DNA from 2 places in the Peribacillus sp. BM1 genome. Region 1 is predicted to be linked to the other one. Evidence: riboswitches for the same ligand, from Rfam matches in the RefSeq annotation. Region 1 holds a riboswitch; the other holds the start of a gene.

Region 1 (6,022 bases):
ATGTTATGTTTGAGGAAAATATTTTGGTTGATTTTATTAAAAATGCTTGTATGAATTATAAGAAATTGTTAAGTAGAGGTAATGTATCGTATGGATAAGGATTTCATAAAAAACGCCGATGCGTGCTATCGATTGGCGGAGCAAAAGGCTGCTCAATATTATCAATCACTTTGTACGCAAGTTATGCAAAAGACCTATGTACCTACTTTGACAAAAGATATTCAGTCCTGGAAACAGAACCACATCCATCATCATTCATTTGTATCCTTTTTTTTGCGCGGTAAGAAAAAAGCTGATTCTCGGGAGTATCACAATTATATTAAATGGCTGGATTACACTGATAAACTAGAGAATTACCTGGGTCGCAGCATCTCTTATATTTTCTTGCGGGATCTAGGCAAAGCTTTGGACTCACCTGACACACAGACAAGGATTCGAAGTGTCGTTGACCGATTAAAAACACACCTGACTCATTCCACCGCAACCGATCGAGGTAACAATTCGGAGATGTTTAGCATGGCTGGGGTTTATCGGAAGGCCCAGGAGGAAGGCGTTGAATCCACGATGATTTGGGTGATGGACAAACTAAAGACTGTCTCTTCCAATATTCCAAAGGGAATGGATGCAGAGCAAGCCCAGCGAAAACTTATTAAAATCATGGCTGGGGTAATCATGCATGTGGTGGATGAGATGGGCGATGAAATATCCCCTGAAGAACGTTCTCAGAAACTTGATGAGGCTATTCGGTTAGGGTACTTCTATGGTCTGACCTATCCATTCATTGACGATCTTCTCGATGCCAAAGTTTTATCCGAAAAAGAGAAAAGAAAATATTCTGATTTAATACGTACCACACTTATCACAGGTGCTGTTCCGGAATTGGGCGAGTGGACTGGAAAAAACTCAGATCTAATCCGCTATATTCATACGGAACTCCGAGATGCCTTTGAGTATATGAAGGCCTATCAGCGACCAGAGACGAGAAAAAAATTTTTCGAGCAATCCTATGTGTTTTTTCATTCTCAGGAAGTGGACCGTGTAAAAGAACTATCCAATGCAAATTACACCAATGAAGAGCTTTATATCCCGATTATTTTAAAATCCTCTTCTTCACGATTAATTGTCCGTTCAGTAATCAGTGCTTCTTTTGACGAGGGTTTTGACAACCGAACATTCTTTTATGGAATTTACAATCAGCTTGCTGATGATTTTGCAGATATGTTTGATGACATGAAGGACGGTGCGGTAACCCCTTATACCTATTATATGAAATATCATGATCAACGTCCGGATCTTATAAATCCATTTGAATTATACTGGACGGTCATCTCCCATTTGATCCATAACGTGTATCATTCAGATACGAAGACCTGTGAAGTGATATTGGATCGTGCGATAAATGGCCTGAAACGATTTAAAGAACGAATGGGAACCAAAAAATACAATGAAGTTATGGAGTTATTTGCTCCTGAAAATCCGAATTTCAATCATGTAATCCAAAAAATGGTTCAAAAAGCGGATGATGTGGATTTCTTTGATAAATTGCTTAGGGACCATATGATTACCATCCTGAAAAATGAGCGGAAAGAGCAGGAAGAATTTTTAGATACGATCGAAACCGTACGTAATCAGATCAACAACATCTTATATATTTCTAAAACCGATAATGTTCCTTTGATGGAAGAGCCAATCGTTGATGCTGCAAATTACAGTTTGGAAGGCGATGGCAAGCGATTGAGGCCGATTGTGACTTGGGTGATGGGTGTTGATGTATATGGATTAGAAAGTTCAGCAATCGTTCCACTTCTAAGATCATTGGAGTATATGCATACCGCATCCCTAATCTTCGATGATTTGCCATCCCAAGATAATGCGTCCATCCGCAGGGGGCGTCCAACCCTTCATCAGGTGTATACAACTGCAATAGCTGAACTAACCGGTCTCTTTCTGACCCAGAGGGCAACCTGGGAACAAGCATCTCTAGACCAGTTCGATTTGAAAACTGTACTTAACTTGATTCAATATTCGGCCCAAATGACAGAGGATATGTGTAAGGGACAAGCGATGGACTTGAATTCTAAAGGGAAACAATTGACACTGGAACAATTGAATATGATGAGTTTTTATAAAACTGGGATTGCCTTTGAAGCTTCCCTTATCATGCCTGCCATTCTCGCCCAGGCGAATGAGTTAGAGATTAAAGCTTTGAAAAAGTTTGCTCATCATGCCGGTATTGCGTTTCAGATTAAGGATGATCTGCTTGATGTTGAGGGAGATTTGAACGTACTCGGAAAACCAATTGGCAAAGATGCTGAAAACAACAATAAAACTTTTGTATCAGTCCTAGGTGCTGCTGGTGCTAGAAAGGCAATGTGGGAACATTACTGTCTTGCGATAGAAGCGATGCACGAGATGCCCCGGAAAACTCCTTTTCTGAAGCATCTATTAAATTATATTGTGAACCGGGATCATTAAGAGTTTGTGATACGTAAAATTTAGATAGAATACCGAGAGTTTTTTTATTCTTAGCATCTGAAGTGTTGAAGCATTACTTTGGACATGTTGAGTGCGTGGCACGACTTATTTTAAAATAAGACAACAAATGGGACAGTTTCCTGTCCCTATGTCCCTTGCGGTTGAATCAAACGGAGCTTAATGACAGGGGATTAAACGGATATATTGTATGACGATAGATATCATGTACATTTAGGTTATTATGAAGATAACTTTGATTTTGAGTGTGTAGCATTCAAAAGGCAATCGGAAAATGTATGGGATGTTTTCTATGATTTTGACCAGTATGGTTTTCAAAACATGACCCCCAAAAACGAATTATCAATAGATGGATTTGGAAGTAGAATTTTTGCCATCTACAATAAAGAACTTGATTATGATTTTGGGGTAAAAAGATTTGAGCAGTGGTTATCGTTGCATAATATAATTTAATGGGCAAGGTTCATTTTCCCGCAAATCTTTCATTTTGTAGATGTCTAATGGGACAGGAAACCTGTCCTTATGTCCCCTTAAATGTAAGGTATTTCCTTTCCCTCTATCAAGGCTTTCAAATTTGCTAACGATTCGTCGAAGTCTCCGGAATTCATTGTAACTCTTATTCCATTGCTTTCCTCATCTAACATAAAGGATATAAGTGTTTGTTGTGAATCCAAGTAAAGGGAAAACTCCTGATAAGGTTTTACATTCTCAATCGTTAAGGACATAGGAAATTTCTCTATTAGACTATTATGAACACTAGGCATTAACGTAAAAGTTACTTGCTCTCCTACAGTTAGATTGGGGATTTCCCAAGGTGAACCCGGCGCATACCATTGTGATAGTTTTTCCTCATCAGTAATAGCATTCCAAACCGTTTCTTTATCACTAACAATCAAAATAGAACTATTATCTTCTGTACTACTCATTAATTAGCCCACCTTCAATATTAATTCATTGTTATTTTTAACATACTTGACAAAGAATTCTTTTTCAACTAAATGAGCGTTACCTCCTCATTCATATTAATACCTTCCGTGGAACGTCTTGTGAAACGAATGTTTCTGAGTGTCAAAGTGACAATAATTTTTGAAAGCGTTTTCGATTTTAGTTGACATGTTCGGAATTTGAAATTATTCTATAAATATAGAATATACAGAATATACAGAAAATATAGTTGGATGAAAGTTGCAGGAGAGTGTTTATGATAAGCCACCGAAGGAGCAAACTTCAATAAGACCCTTGAAGCGAATCTCTCAGGTAGAAGAACTGCAACTGGACACACCTCTGGAGAGAGCGTATGAATTGATACGCCACCAAAGGGGAAAGGCTCTATTGAGCTAAACTCTCAGGTAAAGGGACAGAGAAGGGCAGAGAAAAACACACTGTTTTTCTCTGTCCTTTTTATTGTGCCTGCAATTTACACGATCATCATCACTGAAGAGACATAGTTAGTTTAATGGATAGTTAACCAAAAAGGAGAGGTTTACCATGAAAACAAGCTATAGAGGTAATAACAGAATGATGACGGGGATTGTGTTTGGGGTGCTTACGTATTGGCTTTTCTCACAGTCACTAATAAATGTGATGCCGGAAGTTCAGTTAGATATGGGAATTTCATTGGGAGTTTTGAATACAGCCATTAGTTTATCCGGATTATTTTCAGGCATGTTTATTGTAGCAGCTGGAGGAATATCTGATCGAATTGGACGCAAGAAAATTACGACTATTGGCTTACTATTAAATATAATTGGTTCACTTTGTCTCGTCTTTGCACAGGAGACGATTCTCTTAATGATTGGGCGTGTGATTCAAGGTTTCTCGGCAGCGTGTATTATGCCTGCGACGATTGCTTTGGTGAAAACCTATTTTGATGGTGCTGATCGACAAAGAGCCTTAAGCTACTGGTCTTTTGGATCTTGGGGCGGCATGGGCATTTGTTCGTTTGCAGGAGGTTTAATTGCTACGTCTTTGGGATGGCGTTGGATTTTTGTTTTTTCCATTATTTTCACTTTGCTATCTATGTTTTTGATTAAAAATGTACCAGAGAGTAAAGCCGAACAAAGCCATTCATCAAAATTTGACTTTTCTGGCTTTGTTATCTTTCTCCTAGTGATGCTCGCTTTAAATGTTGTCATTACAAGTGGAGAGGACTTGGGTTGGACAAGCCCCATTTCGTTGACGTTAGTGGCTGTCACTGTCATAGGTGGTTGGGTATTTTTAAAAGTTGTAAAAGGAAAATCTAACGGATTTATCGATCTTTCTTTATTTAAAAATAACTATTTTACTGGGGCTACTTTGTCAAACTTTTTACTGAGTGCTGTAGCGGGGGCACTTATTGTTGCCAATACCTATGTCCAAATGGCAAGAGGATACAGTTCCTTTCAATCTGGGTTATTATCTATTGGCAATTTAGTTGCTGTGTTAGTGATGATTCGTGTTGGTGAAAAAGTATTACAACGAAGTGGTCCAAGAAAGCCGATGGTCTTAGCTTGTCTTTTAGTGATAGCTGGAATTATGTTAATGACCTTAACAATCTTACCCAATTTGATTTATTCCGTTGTTGTTTTTATTGGTTTTACTGTGTACGGGATTGGACTTGGCCTTTATGCGACACCATCTATAGATACAGCAGTAGACAATGTTCCGACAGCAAAGGCAGGAGAGGCAGCAGGTATTTATAAAATGTCTAGTACACTTGGCAGCTCATTCGGTTTAGCGATATCTGTTACTGTTTATAGTGTAGTTGAAAAGGCTGGAAATATGGATGTGGCTGCAAGTATAGGGTTGCTGACAAATGCTATGTTTGCTGGACTAGCTTTACTAGCTATAGTAGCTACGATTCCAAAAGAAGGTATTAAAAAATCAATAAAAGAGAGAAAGGCTTCTTGAACTACATTGAGTCATGCACCATAAAGAAAGATAATGGGGAAGAAAAAATTGTAGGAATAGAAGTATATTGGAAATAAAGATCAAAAGTGAATCTCATTTAAATCCGAAGTTTAATGAAAAAAAGAAGGAGAATGCTTGATATACGAAGCGTTTCCCCTTTTTCATGTACTATAAAATAATGTTTATAAGAATTATTTGTGTTATTGCCCAGCTTTTTAATACCTATTTAAAAAGCGGAATTTTTTTCAGTACAGCACAAACTGGAATAGCTACACAGATCCCCACAACGTTTTGAACGATGTTTCCGGGAATAGAGGCCGCTGGTATAATCCAGCTACTAAATAGTACCCCTTCACAAATGTAATAACCAGCTAACATAAAAGGAGCCGAAATGATAGTAGCAAATAGATTGAAACCAATACTATTTCCGTTGCGGCCTTTCGACCAGGCGATTTTCCCAACTATATATCCTTGCAAGCCGCGAGCTAAAATAGTGAACGGTGCCCACAATGTCCAACCAGAGATTAAGTCAAATAACCCCATCCCAACGGCACCAGCGATGGCGCCTTTTTTAGGACCAAATAAGATGGATCCGATAAAAAGCATAGCTGTCCCCATATGAACTAACCCGCCATTTGCC
Region 2 (6,022 bases), 2.0 Mb from region 1:
AAGATCATACATGAGCTCAAGCGCACCTTGCACAGTGCTGGCATCTTGAAGCGGGTGAATATGGGCGAAACCGGCAATTCGAGCTACATTTTCGTTAATTTTCGGATTATATTTCATCGTACAAGAACCGAGTGGATAAAAACCTGAATCCACACCATGATTGCGATGTGAAAGTGCCGTGTAATGGCGCATAATATCAAGCTCAGATACTTCTGGCAATTCCGCTTCCTCAACGCGAATATAGTCAGTTGGAAGCAGTTCTTCAAGTGAGATAGCTTCTATGTCCATTTCTGGTAGACTATAACCGATACGTCCTTCGGTACTCATTTCAAAAACTAATGGTTGATCCTGATTATTCATGGCTATCCCCCAATTCTTGTACAAATGCATCAATTTCTTCTTTTGTTCTCAACTCTGTCACGGCTACAAGCATGTGATCTTGAAGTTCTGGGTACGTTAAACCTAGATGATAGCCGCCAATTATGTCTTTGGCAAACAATTGATCATTGATTTCACGATACGATGCTGGAAGCTTAATCACGAATTCGTTAAACGAAGGACCTTCGAACACGACTTCGATTCCTTTAGCTTGCAAAGCTTTTTTCGCATAATGAGCTTTTTGGATGTTTTGTACAGCCATTTCCTTTACACCCTTTTTCCCGAGTGCTGTCATAGCTACGGAAGCAGCGAGAGCATTCAGTGCCTGGTTCGAACAAATATTAGAAGTTGCTTTATCACGACGAATATGCTGTTCCCGAGCTTGAAGCGTTAATACAAAGCCACGCTTGCCATCTTCATCAACGGTCTGCCCGACAAGTCTACCTGGTACTTTACGCAATAATTTATTCGTTACTGCAAAATACCCGCAATGTGGTCCACCAAATGCTGCAGGAATTCCAAATGGTTGAGCATCTCCAGCAACAATATCTGCGCCTAGTTTTCCAGGTGGGGTTAGGGCGCCTAACGCTAAGGGATTACTTGAGACAATAAACATCGCTTTTTGTTCATGAACGATTTTTTCAATCTCCTTTAAAGGCTCAATACGCCCAAAGAAATTTGGATATTGAACGATGACTCCTGCAATATCGTCGCTGATTAATTCTTGCAGTGCAGCCAAATCGGTTACACCATCACGATATGGAATTTCCACTACTTCAACACGCTGTCCCAACGCATACGACTTTACAACATCACGAGACTCAGGATGAACCGTACTAGAAATCAAGATTTTCTTACGTTTTGTATGCCCGCTACTTAGCATCGCTGCCTCAGCAAGAGCAGTTCCACCATCATACATAGAAGAATTAGCAACATCCATACCAGTCAATTCACAAATCATCGTTTGAAATTCAAAGATTGCTTGAAGCTCTCCTTGAGATATTTCCGGCTGATAAGGGGTATACGCTGTATAAAACTCAGAACGAGAAATCACATGGTCAACGATAATTGGTTGATAATGATCGTATACACCAGCACCTAGAAAAGAAGCATAGCGCTTTGCATCGGCGTTTTTCCCAGCCAATTTAGTAAGCTCTTTTAAAAGAGCTGGTTCTGATTTAGCAGGTTTAATCTTGTATTCACCTTGGAAACGTACGCTCTGTGGAATATCACTGAATAGCTCATCTATAGTAGAAACTCCAATTGCGGCTAACATTTCCTTTTGATCTTGGTCAGTCATCGGTAAATAGCGATGTTTAGTCATGAATTTCTCCCCCTCATCCTCTTGGTCGTTTATAAAATGGTGTCTTAGCCACTATGGCTTTCACGCGTTTGGAACGGATTTCAACTTCAACTTCTGTTCCAATCCCTGTAAACTCTTTTTTCAATAAGGCAAGACCGACGTTTTTCTTCAATGTCGGCGATTGTGTCCCAGTTGTCACTTCGCCAATCAATTCAGAACCATAGTAAACAGAATAACCATGACGTGGTATGCCGCGTTCGATCATTTCGATACCGACAAGCTTGCGCGGTGCACCATGTTCTTTTTGCTCGGCAAGAACAGACTTGCCGATGAAATCAGCCTCTTTGTCAACTTTAACCGCAAAACCAATTCCTGCTTCAATTGGCGAAATATCAGGTGTTAACTCTTGACCGTATAACGGAAGCTTCGCCTCGAACCGGAGGGTATCACGAGCACCTAGACCAATTGGTTGAACGCCTTCATCCTTACCTGCTTTGAGAATTTCTTTCCAGAGAGTTTTTGCGTCTTCGTTATTACAATACATTTCAAAGCCATCTTCCCCTGTATAACCTGTGCGTGATACGACGAGAGCCGTGACTCCATTAAGTTCCACATTTTCTTTGAAAGCAAAAAAGTCAATCTCACTCAAACTCGTGTTTACAGCTAATTTCTGAAGGACTTTTTCAGCAGCCGGACCTTGAAGAGCAAGCAAAGCAACTTCATTTGAGATATTTGTCAGTTCAACATTTTCAATCAAGTGATCATGCAACCAATTGAAATCCTTCTCAATATTGCCAGCATTCACGACTAATAAATAGTCATTTTTCGCTTTCTTGTAAATAATTAAATCATCGACAACTCCACCATTTTCATAGCACAATGCGGCATATTGCGCATGCCCTACTTCAAGCTTGAGAATATCGTTCGTAATCATTCTTTGTAAAAAGTCCGTGCTTCCTTCACCTTTTACAACAAACTCCCCCATATGAGAGACATCGAACAAGCCTGCTTTTGTACGTACTGCTTCATGTTCTTCTTTAATACTAGAAAACTGGACTGGTAGCTCCCAGCCACCAAAGTCAATCGTTTTACCACCATAATCGGCGTAAATCGTAAATAATGGTGTTCTTTTTAATTCAGTCATACTACGCCTCCTCATATTCTTAGAGCATAAAAACATCCATGAGCGCCTGCTCTAAAACTAAATCGATGGAAAAGGTTCAGGTTCTCAAATTGTATCACCTTATGAAGGTGACGGTGCGCAGCTGATTTTTTAGAAGCCCCGCCCCTTTTCCATAGAAAAAAGGACAGAGAAGCTCCTCCTGAGCTATTTCTCTGTCCTGAAACCTGAAAGTTTACCTTTAAAAGGCTTTCCCCTTTGGTGGTCTTAAAAGCTTCTGCTTTTAGACACTCTCCAGAGTTGCGTCCAACAAGGGTTCTTTTGCCTGAGAGATTCGCTGCTAAGCTTGCTCCTTCGGCGCTACAAAAGTAGTCTCTCCCCCAGCCTTCATCCGCATATAATATTGTCTTTTTTGAACATACTATGTAAATAAGGGTTGAACAACTAAGACGGACTTTGCCAACTTTACACAATCTTTATTTCACAGAAAAAGAGGCTACTTTCGCCAAACACCTAGAATTCTGTTACTACTATAGTAATTCAAACAGTGGAAGTCTTTCAAATAAAAATCATATTTATTAATAGAAAATTTCAAAATTTATTTATTACGTTCATACTACCATTAATAATGCTTGAATCGCAATAATTTTCTCGTAAAAACCAAACTTTTTTTTACATTTACCATATTAATGTTCGTATATTAGGTTTGTATATTTAGAAAGGAGCAATATTTATGCAAATTCGAATCAAATTTGACGATGAATGGTCAGAAGAATTTTTAGATAAAGTGGAGAATGACGGCCCTTGGGCGAATTGGGAGCTGTATAAACTTGCAGTTCAAGCGGAAAAGCATCTGGCCATTCCAGAATTTGAAGGGTTACAAGCACCTCATCATCTTAATCAGCTAACACCACTTCCTCATCAGCTCGAAGCTGCCCGACAAGTTGTTGAAAATATGAATGGCAAAGCGATTTTGGCTGATGAAGTAGGTCTTGGGAAAACAATCGAAGCTGGTTTAATCATTAAAGAATATATGATTCGGGGTCTCGTGAAAAAAGTACTGATTCTCGTTCCTGCTTCACTTGTTTCCCAATGGGCGTTTGAGTTAAATACAAAGTTTCATATCCCCGCTGTTGTTCAGAGAAAAAGCTATGTATGGGATTCATGTGATTGTATCGTATCATCCATAGATACAGCGAAGCGCAATCCACATAGAGACATCATTTTTAAGCAAGAATACGATTTAATCATTATTGACGAGGCTCATAAATTAAAAAATAATAAAACAAAAAACTACGAATTTGTTCAAAGTTTGAAAAAGAAATTCTGCCTTCTCTTAACTGCCACACCTATTCAAAATAAGGTAGAAGAAATCTTTCATCTTGTTTCCCTTCTTAAACCTGGACATTTAGGAAATGCAGCTCTTTTTTCTGAAAAGTATAAAGGAAAAGGCCGTACCATCTATGAAGATGAGCATCTTAAGGAGCTTGTTAATACGGTTATGATTCGAAACCGCCGTGCCGATACTGGAATCGAGTGGACGAAACGTCATGTTGAAACAATTATAATTAAATTCTCACCTACTGAGCAGGCATTATATGACGCTGTAGCTGCGTTCCGATCGCAATCTGAAGGAGCGGGAAGTGCATTTTCAAGCCTAACCCTCCAAAGAGAAGCATGTAGCAGCAAAGAAGCAGTCTTTACCACTTTAAAAAACATGTCTCAAAAACATGAAAATCCTGCACCTGAATTCATAGAAAAGTTGAATAATCTCTTTGAAACAGCAAAGCAAGTTGAGCGCAATTCAAAGGCAGAGAAGGCGTTGGAATTAATCCAGAAAATCAACGATAAAGTCATTATTTTCACGGAGTACCGAGCTACACAACTTTATTTGCAATGGTTTTTACAGCAAAACGGCATAAGCTCAGTACCTTTTCGTGGCGGGTTTAAGCGCGGTAAAAAAGATTGGATGAAAGAGCTATTTCAAAATAAGATTCAAGTGCTAATTGCTACAGAAGCTGGCGGTGAAGGTATCAACTTACAATTTTGTCATCATTTAATTAACTTTGATTTGCCATGGAATCCGATGCGGCTGGAGCAGCGAATTGGCAGGATTCATCGGCTCGGTCAAACCAAAGATGTCATGATTTATAATTTCGCGACGGAAAATACAGTAGAAGAACATATCTTGAAACTTCTCTATGAAAAGATTCAGTTATTTGAAAAGGTGATTGGCGAGTTAGATGATATTTTAACAAAATTAGATATCGGCAATATTGAAGATTATTTAGTGGATGTAGTAGATGGGTCAAAATCAGAAGGTGAAATGAAAATTAAAATGGATAATCTTTCTTCCATGATTCAATTCGCCCAAGAAATGAAGGAGGGAAATCTTCATGAAGCAACAGGAAATTCATGATTTCTTGCTCACCTATTTCAAAGCGAATCATTGTGAAATTATAGAAAATCACCCTGCTTATTTAACGATTCAATTAACGATTGAACTCGATAAGGAATTGATGAACCGTCCCTTTTACTGGCACTACCTTGAAAAAACCGGTGGCGTTCCCAAGCCATCTCAGCTTACCCTTATAACAGATCCACAACAGGCACCAGCTGACATCAAAGGGGAACTGATCCATTTCGGATCACAACGACTACATCAAATTTTTGCCTCTACGAAAAAGCTTGCCGGATTTATCCGCTTATACGAGGAGATTATCCAGCAGGACCATACGCAGAATCCCTTATATCCATGGCTTTCTATCAATGCAAAAATTTCCTATCAAAGTGATCGCAAGAAAGATATTCTGTTGTCTGCAGGCTTAAATTTAATAACCGGAGAAATCGTCGAACAGTTTCATGAAAGGCTTTTACAAATACAAGTAACTCCAAAAATTCCAGACTACTCATTTACCTTATCGCCGCTCATCAAACCAAAAAGCGGTCTGCTCAGGCTTGACTCATATATTAGGCGAACTTTCGAAGGTGACGATCATACTTGGGCTGAAAGAGCGATCGAGCGATGGGAAGATGATTTACGGTTACTTGAAAACTTTTATCAAGATATGGAAGACAAAGCTGAGAGCTACTATACAGAAAAAGAAGCATTACAAAATCGCTATGAACCGAATATTACTATTTCTATTGTTAATGGCGGATTATTTTATTTGTCCAATCAAGCGATTTAGTTTTCTAGAAACAAAAAGGGTCAAGACCCC

The links. Region 1 has a riboswitch for glycine ahead of AC1MGI_RS08495 (MFS transporter). Riboswitches for the same ligand answer to the same signal wherever they lie in the genome.
Region 2: linked by a shared signal. The riboswitch ahead of gcvT (glycine cleavage system aminomethyltransferase GcvT) and the one ahead of AC1MGI_RS08495 (MFS transporter) in region 1 are both predicted to bind glycine.

The regions. Positions count from the first base shown of each region.
Region 1 covers NZ_CM155259.1:1,756,509-1,762,530, forward strand. The annotation lists gene AC1MGI_RS08480 (polyprenyl synthetase family protein) at 91-2,475, shown strand; gene AC1MGI_RS08485 (DUF3986 family protein) at 2,680-2,946, shown strand; gene AC1MGI_RS08490 (SRPBCC domain-containing protein) at 3,024-3,419, opposite strand; glycine riboswitch at 3,672-3,772, shown strand; glycine riboswitch at 3,776-3,856, shown strand; gene AC1MGI_RS08495 (MFS transporter) at 3,982-5,382, shown strand; gene AC1MGI_RS08500 (ECF transporter S component) at 5,605-6,022, opposite strand, start outside.
Region 2 covers NZ_CM155259.1:3,776,750-3,782,771, forward strand. The annotation lists gene gcvPB (aminomethyl-transferring glycine dehydrogenase subunit GcvPB) at 1-360, opposite strand, end outside; gene gcvPA (aminomethyl-transferring glycine dehydrogenase subunit GcvPA) at 353-1,702, opposite strand; gene gcvT (glycine cleavage system aminomethyltransferase GcvT) at 1,716-2,825, opposite strand; glycine riboswitch at 3,015-3,101, opposite strand; glycine riboswitch at 3,105-3,192, opposite strand; gene AC1MGI_RS18145 (DEAD/DEAH box helicase) at 3,535-5,220, shown strand; gene AC1MGI_RS18150 (YqhG family protein) at 5,198-5,992, shown strand.